4 regions of the Glutamicibacter sp. M10 genome follow, and region 1 is predicted to be linked to each of the others. Evidence: riboswitches for the same ligand, from Rfam matches in the RefSeq annotation. Region 1 holds a riboswitch; each other region holds the start of a gene.
The links. A riboswitch is a leader RNA that binds a small molecule or an ion and turns the genes downstream of it on or off. The one in region 1 is predicted to bind S-adenosylmethionine.
Positions count from the first base shown of each region.

Region 1 (2,195 bases):
GGGTTATGCACGCCAGGTCCTGGAGCAGGTGGAGCTTCTTGAACATCGCTACCTCGGCCGGCCTTCGGCTCGGCGCTTGCTTGGTGTCTCCACGCAGCACTACTCATTTTCGGTTGATGCCTTTGTGCGCATGGTTCAGGCCAGCGGCGCAGAGGAGTACCAATTTTCGCTCCGGGAGACCCGCACTGAGGAAATCATCGAGGACGTACGCACCCTACGCAGCGACATCGGGATCTTGTACCGCAACGACTTCAACCGCAAAGTGATCGACAAGCTGCTGCGCGAATCCAGGCTTGTCTTCCATCCGCTGTTCATAGCCGATCCGCATATTTTTATTTCGCGCAGCAACCCACTGGCCTCGCGTGCACAGGTGACGCTTGAAGACCTCGAAGACCTGCCGCGGCTTACCTTCGACCAGGGTGCAAACAACTCCTTCTACTTTTCCGAAGAGGTGCTCTCCACCCGTTCAAGCCAACGCGAAATTCAAGTCTCGGACCGCGCCACGATCTTTAACCTCATGATCGGCTTGGGCGGGTACACCATCTCCACCGGCATCATCAGCGACGAGCTTGATCCCTCCATCGTTGCCATCCCGCTGTCCATCGACGAGCGAATCGAGATCGGTTGGATCGACCACGCCGGGATCCCGCTCACCGATCAAGCGCAACTTTATTTGGAAGAAGTGCGTGCGGTGGTCGCCAGCTTTGACGTTGAGGTGCTGGGCTAAAACCGTAACAGTGTGTCATCTCTAGCCTTCGAGTCGTCACACTAGCAGGGCAAAACTGCTAGATTCCGCGGATTATGCTCAAAGTGGCGCGTCATAAACAGGTCGTAAACCCCGTGTCATCATGACAACTTGGCGACATATGAAGCGTGGCGACCTTGTATGAAGCCGTGAGCCCGATGCCGCTTGCACCGCCCGGGGCAGATATCGAACCATGGAAGAACAACAAACCATCAAGAGCGACTAAGAGATCTGGCTCGAAGACGTCGCAGCAACCATCGGGAAACCGAAAGGTGCTAATGCCAGGGACGATGGAGCAGTTCCGAACGCTTTTAAGCGCACTGTGCCTCGTACCAAGTCAGTGTTCGGGCTTTGGTACGGGTTACATCTTTCGGTGCACTCCCTCGCTAGGAAACGAGAAGGAGCTATGAGCCAAGGAACCGACGCGGTCCACGCAGGGTATCGACCAAGCGGAGATTTCCGCCCGATGCTGCCACCACTACATAACTCCGCAGCGTACCAATTTGAATCCCATGCTGAAGCGATCGAAAAGTTCGCTATGCGCCAGTCCGGGTTCACGTACTCACGCACCGGTAACCCCACCGTTTCGATCCTCGAGCAGCGTGTAGCCGCGCTGGAAGGTGGAGCTCAGGCGGTGGCCACCGCCTCGGGACAGGCAGCTGTTTCACTGTCCCTGTTGGCGCTGACCCAGGGACCTAAGCACATTGTGGCGTCTTCCTCGCTATACGGCGGCACGGTGGACCTACTGACCGACTCCTTCGCCGACTTTGGCATCCGCGTCAGCTTTGTTGACCAAGCCGATCCGGCAGCCTGGGCCGGGGCCATCGAGGATGAGACCCGCGCGTTTTTCCTAGAGTCCGTGTCCAACCCGCTGTGCACGGTGGCCGATCTTCCCGCTATTTCGGCGATCGCCCACGAGCACAACATCCCGGTGGTCGTGGATAACACCCTGGCCACCCCGTTGAACTTCCGCCCGCTAGATTTTGGCGCGGATATTGTGGTCCACTCGGCCACCAAGGGTCTGGCCGGCCACGGCTCGGTACTTGGCGGCGTGGTGGTGGATTCGGGAAAGTTCGACTTCTCCGATCCGCTGCGTTGGCCACAGATTGCCGCCCCACGCGTGCGGTTGAACAATACTTCCTTGCTCGAACGCCACGGCTCTGCTGCCTATGCGATGCTGGTGCGTTCCAAGTTCCTGCACGATCTAGGTCCGGCATTAGCTCCGGCCAGCGCCCAAGGCATTTTGGCCGGCATCGAAACTTTGCCGGTGCGTGCAGCGCATGTACAGCGCAGCGTGAGCACCCTGATCCAAGAGCTCTCCGGCCACCCGGGCATCGCGGCCATCCATCACCCCTCACAATCCAGCCACCCGAGCCACACCGTGGCCCAACAGCTCACCCCCAAGGGCACCGGCTGCGTGCTGGCCATCGAGTTGGCACACCCGTCGCTA
Region 1 is NZ_CP104918.1:3,371,412-3,373,606, reverse strand. Features, by position in the region: partial or broken gene N6V40_RS16355 (LysR family transcriptional regulator) at 1-727, shown strand, start outside; SAM riboswitch class I at 952-1,042, shown strand; gene N6V40_RS16350 (O-acetylhomoserine aminocarboxypropyltransferase/cysteine synthase family protein) at 1,152-2,195, shown strand, end outside.

Region 2 (2,195 bases), 190 kb from region 1:
GCTAGTGGACCGTGGTGTGCCCAAGGTGCAGTTGATGGTGCGTAATGAAAACGCTGCCGTGCTCAATTTCTATGAGCGTCTGGGATTTGTGGACCAAAACGTTGTGGTTCTAGGCAAGCGTCTGGATGCCAGCACATAAAAAGAGGTAGGTGGGGACGCCATTGTCCCCGCCTACCTTTGAAAGATGTTGTTGTTACAGCACAACCGGACCGTTATCGGTTTCGAAGGTCACCGTCATGATTCCCGGGGTACCGTTGGGTGCCTCATAGTCCATGACTACTGGGCCCAGATTCACGTTTTCAGGTTGCCCCAACCATTCCAGCACACGATCACGCGAGCCGGCAATGGTGATCTCGCTGATCGCGCCGCTCGGTTCAAGTGCCTTGGAAGGATGCAGATCCTTAGCTTCTTCGTCCCAGGAAATCAGGTACGGGCACTGCGGGTCGGCGATCAAACCCTTAATGCCGATCTGCTGCCAGGTCAGCTCGCGACCATCGGGGAATTTGCGGTTGCCCGGAACCGACTTGCGGCCCAGCCGTTCTTCGGCGCTGGACAGATCGTCCACCGAAACACACCAGCCCATCCAGCCACCGCCGAGCTCAGAACGCGCTCGCACCGCTTGGCCAAAAGGAGCCTTGTCGCTGGCGGGGTGGTTGAGCACTTCAACCACTTCCAAATACTGACCATGCTTCAACGGGAAGATGACATTACGTGTTCCGAAGCGCGGATGCACGCCTCCCTTAACGAACTCCAAACCCAAGGCCTCGGAGATTCTCTGCGCGGTTGGCAACAACCCATCTGGGCCGCAGGCATAACTTACGTGATCTAACCTCATCATGTGCCCATCATGACAACATGTGATGACAGTCTCTACTTAGGCAAGCCTAATTTTTAATCGGTGATCGAATTCTCTGCACCCAAATCGCGTCTGGCGCGAAATATGACCGATTACTACCCCCTTTGCACTCTCACATTGCAAAAATCTTCGGTTTTCGGGCACACTGGAAGTAGGTCATGAGTCCCAGTAACAAGCCCCGGCTTACTGGGCGGCAACCCTCCAACCGCGGTGGGGTGCCCCGGGTGAAGACCTGGCCCTTAGGAGCAAAAAGCTGCTAAGGACAAGCGCGGGTAACCCTGGAAGTGCCTTCATGAGGATCTTTCTGTCGGTGTCTTCTCAGTGGTCTACCCCAAAAGTCACAGAACTATTTTTGGAGGAAACCATGAGCAATAACTGGTCATTTGAAACCCGTCAGATCCACTCCGGGCAGACCCCAGATCCAACCACCGGTGCCCGGGCACTACCGATCTTCCAGACCACTTCCTTTGTCTTCCCAAGCGCAGAAAGTGCTGCAGCCCGTTTTGCGCTGCAGGAACTGGAACCGATCTACACCCGCATCGGCAACCCCACCACCGACGCAGTAGAAACTCGCATCGCCGATCTAGAAGGCGGCGTGGGCGCGCTGTTGCTGTCCTCCGGACAGGCCGCGACCACCTTGGCCATCCTGAACCTCGCCGAGTCCGGCGATCACCTGGTGGCCAGCCCAAGTTTGTACGGCGGAACCCAGAATCTGCTTAAGCACACGCTTAAGCGTCTGGGCATCGAGGTCAGCTTTGTGGCCGACCCGGATAACCTGCAGGATTGGCGCGACGCGGTGCGCCCAAACACCAAGGCGTTCTTCGGCGAAACCATTTCCAACCCACGCCAAGACGTGCTGGACATCGAAGAAATCGCCAAGATCGCCCATGAAAATGGAGTGCCGCTGCTGGTGGATAACACCCTGGCCACTCCGTACCTGATCCGCCCGATCGAATTTGGGGCTGACATCGTCATCCACTCGGCCACCAAATTCCTGGGCGGTCACGGCAACGCGATCGCCGGGGTGATTGTGGACTCGGGCAACTTTGACTTTGCCAAGGACCCGCAGCGCTTCCCGGGCTTTAACACCCCGGACGAGTCCTACAACGGCCTGGTTTTTGCTCGCGATCTTGGCGTGAACGGCATCCTCGGCGCCAACCTGGCCTACATCCTCAAGACGCGAGTCCAGCTCTTGCGCGATTTGGGTTCAGCGCTGTCACCTTTAACGCGTTCTTGATCGCCCAGGGGCTAGAAACCCTGTCCCTGCGCGTTGAGCGCCACGGTGAAAACGCGCGCGAAGTGGCCAACTGGCTCGAAGCCCGTGATGAAGTGCAGCAGG
Region 2 is NZ_CP104918.1:3,177,340-3,179,534, reverse strand. Features, by position in the region: gene N6V40_RS15430 (GNAT family acetyltransferase) at 1-139, shown strand, start outside; gene N6V40_RS15425 (VOC family protein) at 194-838, opposite strand; SAM riboswitch class IV at 1,011-1,131, shown strand; partial or broken gene N6V40_RS15420 (bifunctional o-acetylhomoserine/o-acetylserine sulfhydrylase) at 1,221-2,195, shown strand, end outside.
Region 2: linked by a shared signal. The riboswitch ahead of N6V40_RS15420 (bifunctional o-acetylhomoserine/o-acetylserine sulfhydrylase) and the one ahead of N6V40_RS16350 (O-acetylhomoserine aminocarboxypropyltransferase/cysteine synthase family protein) in region 1 are both predicted to bind S-adenosylmethionine.

Region 3 (2,195 bases), 1.3 Mb from region 1:
TCGGTGCGACCTCAACCCTGCGGGCGGATGATCAAGAGTCCATCGGCAAGGTTAATGCCGACGTGGTGATCGAGGCTAGTGGCAACTACCGTGGTCTGGCCTCGGCAGTACGCGGTGCTACGCGCGGTGGACGAGTAGTCATGGTTGGCCTGCTACCAACCGGTGAGCAGCCAGCACTGATCTCGCTTGTCATCACCCGTGAACTAGAACTCGTCGGTTCATTCCGTTTTAACGACGAAATTGACCACGTTCTTGCTGCCTTGGCCGACGGGTCGTTACGGATCTCGGATGCTGTCACCCACGAGTTCCCAGTGGGCCAAAGTCTTGAAGCCTTTGAAACGGCCAAGGATGCTTCCACCTCGGGCAAGGTCCTACTGGATTTCCTTAGCGAATAATCCATTACTGTAAAACGCACTGCGGTGGCCCTGAAATTCGGGTCACCGCAGTGCGTTTTTTGGTTCAGCTGAGACTAATTATTAGCTTCAACAACGTGCACCGAGGTAGTCACCGGCACCGGGTTGACGAACAAGTCCAATACTGGGCAGTGAGCATCCACAGCCTGGCGTAGTTCTTCATAACGCTCTGCGGATTCAGGACCCGCAATGTGCACCTGCAAGTCCACGGAGGAGAAGCCCGGACGAATTGTTTCATCAATGCCAAACAGGCCACGAACATCAAGCTGGCCATCAGCGGTGATCTGCACATCATCTACTTGGATGCCCAAGTTTTCCGCGTACAGACGGTAAACAACTACTTGGCAGGAAACCAACGCTGCCAAGGCATATTCCACCGGGCTGGCCGCGATGTCGCTGCCTCCCAGTGCAGCTGGTTCATCAACGGTAAAGCTGTGCTTGCCGGCCCTGATGTTACTGGCTACAGAGTCGAATCCTTCGCCGCGAACACTAAAGGTGAGTTGTGCGCTCTGTGGGGCTGCCGAAATGCGTTCACCCCATCCAGTGCCAGCTTCTTGTAAGCGCGCAGAGCGATCTTCGGCCACGGAAAGTTTCTTGGTTGCGGTAGGCATAAGAGGTGTTCTCCCTTTTCTGACGCAAGGGTGCGCCATCGTTTACGCTTCTTGACTCTCAGGATGCGTCGAATCTTCACCTGGGGCACCCGGCACAATGGCTAGAGGGTTGCCGTCCACTCAGCCAGGGCCGTAGTGAGTGGAACTCGTGATTCAGTGATTCATTTTTATCCTTGAGTACCGCTGCGAGTAAAGCATTCGCTTAACTTTTCGTCATTACGAAGCTGTCGGTAACCGTCGATAGGATGGAGGGTAGCAACCGGCTCTATTGCGTACACAACGATTGGCGGATATGGAATACCAGCTGACTATCAAAAACTTGGACTTGGTACTGGACCAGGACACGTTGGAGATTGGTGCGTTCTACTATCAGTCGGGAAAGGTCTCGCACGTTGAACGCCACGTTGAAGCCGGTCTTACTCAAGTGCGCGGACAGGTGCTCGGCGCGCAGGTGAACGCAACCTTCCGATTTGAAGCGCAAGGGATTTCATTTGAAGGTGGTTGCAGCAAACACCCCACCAGTACTCGCTGCGAAGAAGTCGCCGCGTTATTGATTGAAACCATTAACGAAGATGATGAGCCTCTGTACGTTACCGACGGTGCGGGGCGGCCGCATGACTGGCAACGTCAAGCGGTGCCGCAGTGGGAACGTAGTCTTAACCGCCTATTGCCCGTCATCGATGATGAACCGGACGTCGCCCAAGAGCCGCTGGGCCTCATTCTAAAAATCGTTAGCGAACCACGCTACGGTAGCGATGATGCCCTGACCCTTCAGGCTCGCCCGGCGCGACAAGGTACCAAGAGCCCATGGATTCAGACCGGAGTAAGCTGGAAGTCTGTGGCCTTTGACAAGCGGTTCTCCAAAGAACAGCGCCGTGCCATGAGCGAACTAGACCAGCTACGAGAGCAGGCTGAAAAGCAAAAATACGGCTATGTCTGGGATGTTAAAGACTGGATCTCGTTAATGGATCTACCGGGCAAAGATTTGCTCGAAGCCTTCACCGCGCTGCAAGCAGCCGGAGTGCAGATCATCAACGGAAGTAGCAACGCCAAGCCCGCTGTGACCTTCAGCCCTGAGCCGGCCAATGCTTTTGTAGATCTGCGCCGGGGTGAAGATGGCTTGACCATGGAAGGGTTCATTTCCGCGCCTGATCCACAAGATTCACATGTA
Region 3 is NZ_CP104918.1:1,153,277-1,155,471, forward strand. Features, by position in the region: gene N6V40_RS05625 (L-idonate 5-dehydrogenase) at 1-395, shown strand, start outside; gene N6V40_RS05630 (OsmC family protein) at 470-1,024, opposite strand; SAM riboswitch class IV at 1,058-1,178, opposite strand; gene N6V40_RS05635 (DEAD/DEAH box helicase) at 1,293-2,195, shown strand, end outside.
Region 3: linked by a shared signal. The riboswitch ahead of N6V40_RS05630 (OsmC family protein) and the one ahead of N6V40_RS16350 (O-acetylhomoserine aminocarboxypropyltransferase/cysteine synthase family protein) in region 1 are both predicted to bind S-adenosylmethionine.

Region 4 (2,195 bases), 390 kb from region 1:
GACCAGGCTCAGCGGGTTGTAGGTGGCGAAGTCAATGGACAGGGTCTTATCTGATCCTGAGGCCGTAGCGTTTTCTCCGGCGCAACCGGTCAGGGCAGTAGCCCCGATCAACAGTGCTGCGGTGGCAAGTGCGGTACGTCGAGTGAAGCGGTGCGAAAGCATAATAATCCTCTAAATTGTGCGTGCGGGTAAGCGACAGCTATGTCGCTGATGGAGTAGATCAGGGGGAATCGGTGTTAAACGTCAATGGTTAGTCGGGTCCACACCAAGAAGTCGAAGCAATCCTGCGCGGTGAGCGATGAACTGATCTTCGTTGTGTTTGCGAGGATGAGAAGCGCTCATTGAGAGTTCTTTAATGACGGTGGCCGCGGTATCTTGACCCTCACGTCCCAGGACGATGACTCGGTCAGCCAAGGTCAACGCCTCGTCCACGTCGTGGGTGACCATAAGAATTGTGGTGGGGAAGGAAGCATGGATGGAGAGCAATAGATCTTGCATTTTCAGCCGCGTCAAAGCGTCCAGTGCGCCGAAGGGTTCATCAAGTAGCAGCACTCCAGGGCGCCGTGCCAAGGCACGAGCCAGCGAGACGCGCTGAGCCATACCACCTGAAATTTCGCGCGGGCGAAGATCTGTCGCGTGGCTGAGCCCGGTCAGCTCGATTAATTCATCAATCAGTTCAGCACCGTCGGCCTTGCTGGTACCTGGCGCGAGGCCCAAAGCGATATTTTCTCGGACCGATCGCCACGGTAGTAGTCGTGGTTCCTGAAATGCGACCGCACATAGTTCGTTGATGCCATCTACGTTGCGTTTTCCGGTACGGATGGATCCGGTGGATGGTTGGTCCAACCCGGAGACCGCGCGAAGCAGTGTGGACTTGCCGCAGCCGCTAGCACCAAGGATCGCAACAACTTGGCCCGCGGGGATCTGCAAGTTGATATCGCTGAGGACCGCGCGGCTTTCACTTTTGGTGGTGAAGGTGCGCGAAACATTGCTGAATTCCACGTCTAAAGCGGTCGAGGTGTGCGCTTGAGGCAGTGCAAGGCTAAGAGCCATGATCATCTCCATCGGTCCTGGCGGTAGCACCGGCCTATGGAGTGTGTCATCCATAGGTGGTTGCTGCGGCGTCACTGAGCCAGATCTCTCGGCCGCTCGGGATGGTTACGTGTCCATTACAGGCTTTCGAACGATTTGAAAGCAAATCTTGCGTAACATGAAAAATCTTCGATAACTACGTCACATGCGCGGGTTATTTCGTTATTTATTTCATTAGAAGGCTGTTTAATCGATAGTTGGGGATTCTTGCCAAGTCATCTTCGATATGACGCGTCATTGACTGTGCAACGCAACTGTCAAGCCACCTGGTCTGAACAATGAAATGTGACTTCGTGGCTTGGAATGATTGCTTTGTTACGGCTACAAATGAATGACAACCCATCCAGAGCGGCTGAGAGATCTGGCTCGACGACGCCGCAGCAACCACCCGAATCGCGGGACGGTGCTACCGCCAGGACCGATGGAAAGAATTGAGGACTTCAATGTCATTTGGCGAGTCGCCGAACTCTTCCGGTTTGGACTTCAACCAGCTCAGCGATCCTTCGCAGGCTAGCGCCATGGGACTAGATGACTTCGAAGAGCAACTGCCTACCCGGCAACTACTCAAAGTCACACCCGGTCCGGGCGCGGATGAACAGTATGACCGTTTGGCTGAAATTTTCCGTCCGGTATTCGCGCAGATCGCGTCTACCGCAAGGGACCGCGATCGCAACCGCGTGCTTCCCTTTGAACAGGTGGGCCTGCTGAACCGCGACCGCTTTGGTGCGCTGCGCATTCCAGTTTCTGAGGGCGGCTACGGCGCACGTCTGGTTGACGTGTTCCGCCTGCTGATTGAACTTTCCGAGGCTGATTCCCATGTTGGCCAGCTCTGGCGAGCACACATCGCCTTTGTGGAGAGCATTCTGATTCTTGAAGATCAAGAGCTGCGCAACAAGTGGGTTACCCGTATTGCTGCCGGTCAGATTGTCGGCAATGCGTACACCGAACGTGGCGGCAACGCACTAGGTACGCTGAACACCAAGGTCACCGAGTCTGAGGGCCGCTGGCTAGTTGACGGTGAAAAGTATTACTGCACCGGCACCATCTTTGCCGACTGGACCGCAGTGGCAGTGGCCCATCCAGAAAAGGCTGGCCGGCAGATT
Region 4 is NZ_CP104918.1:235,442-237,636, reverse strand. Features, by position in the region: gene N6V40_RS01190 (aliphatic sulfonate ABC transporter substrate-binding protein) at 1-162, opposite strand, end outside; gene N6V40_RS01185 (ABC transporter ATP-binding protein) at 244-1,053, opposite strand; SAM riboswitch class I at 1,059-1,161, opposite strand; SAM riboswitch class I at 1,429-1,520, shown strand; gene N6V40_RS01180 (acyl-CoA dehydrogenase family protein) at 1,536-2,195, shown strand, end outside.
Region 4: linked by a shared signal. The riboswitch ahead of N6V40_RS01185 (ABC transporter ATP-binding protein) and the one ahead of N6V40_RS16350 (O-acetylhomoserine aminocarboxypropyltransferase/cysteine synthase family protein) in region 1 are both predicted to bind S-adenosylmethionine.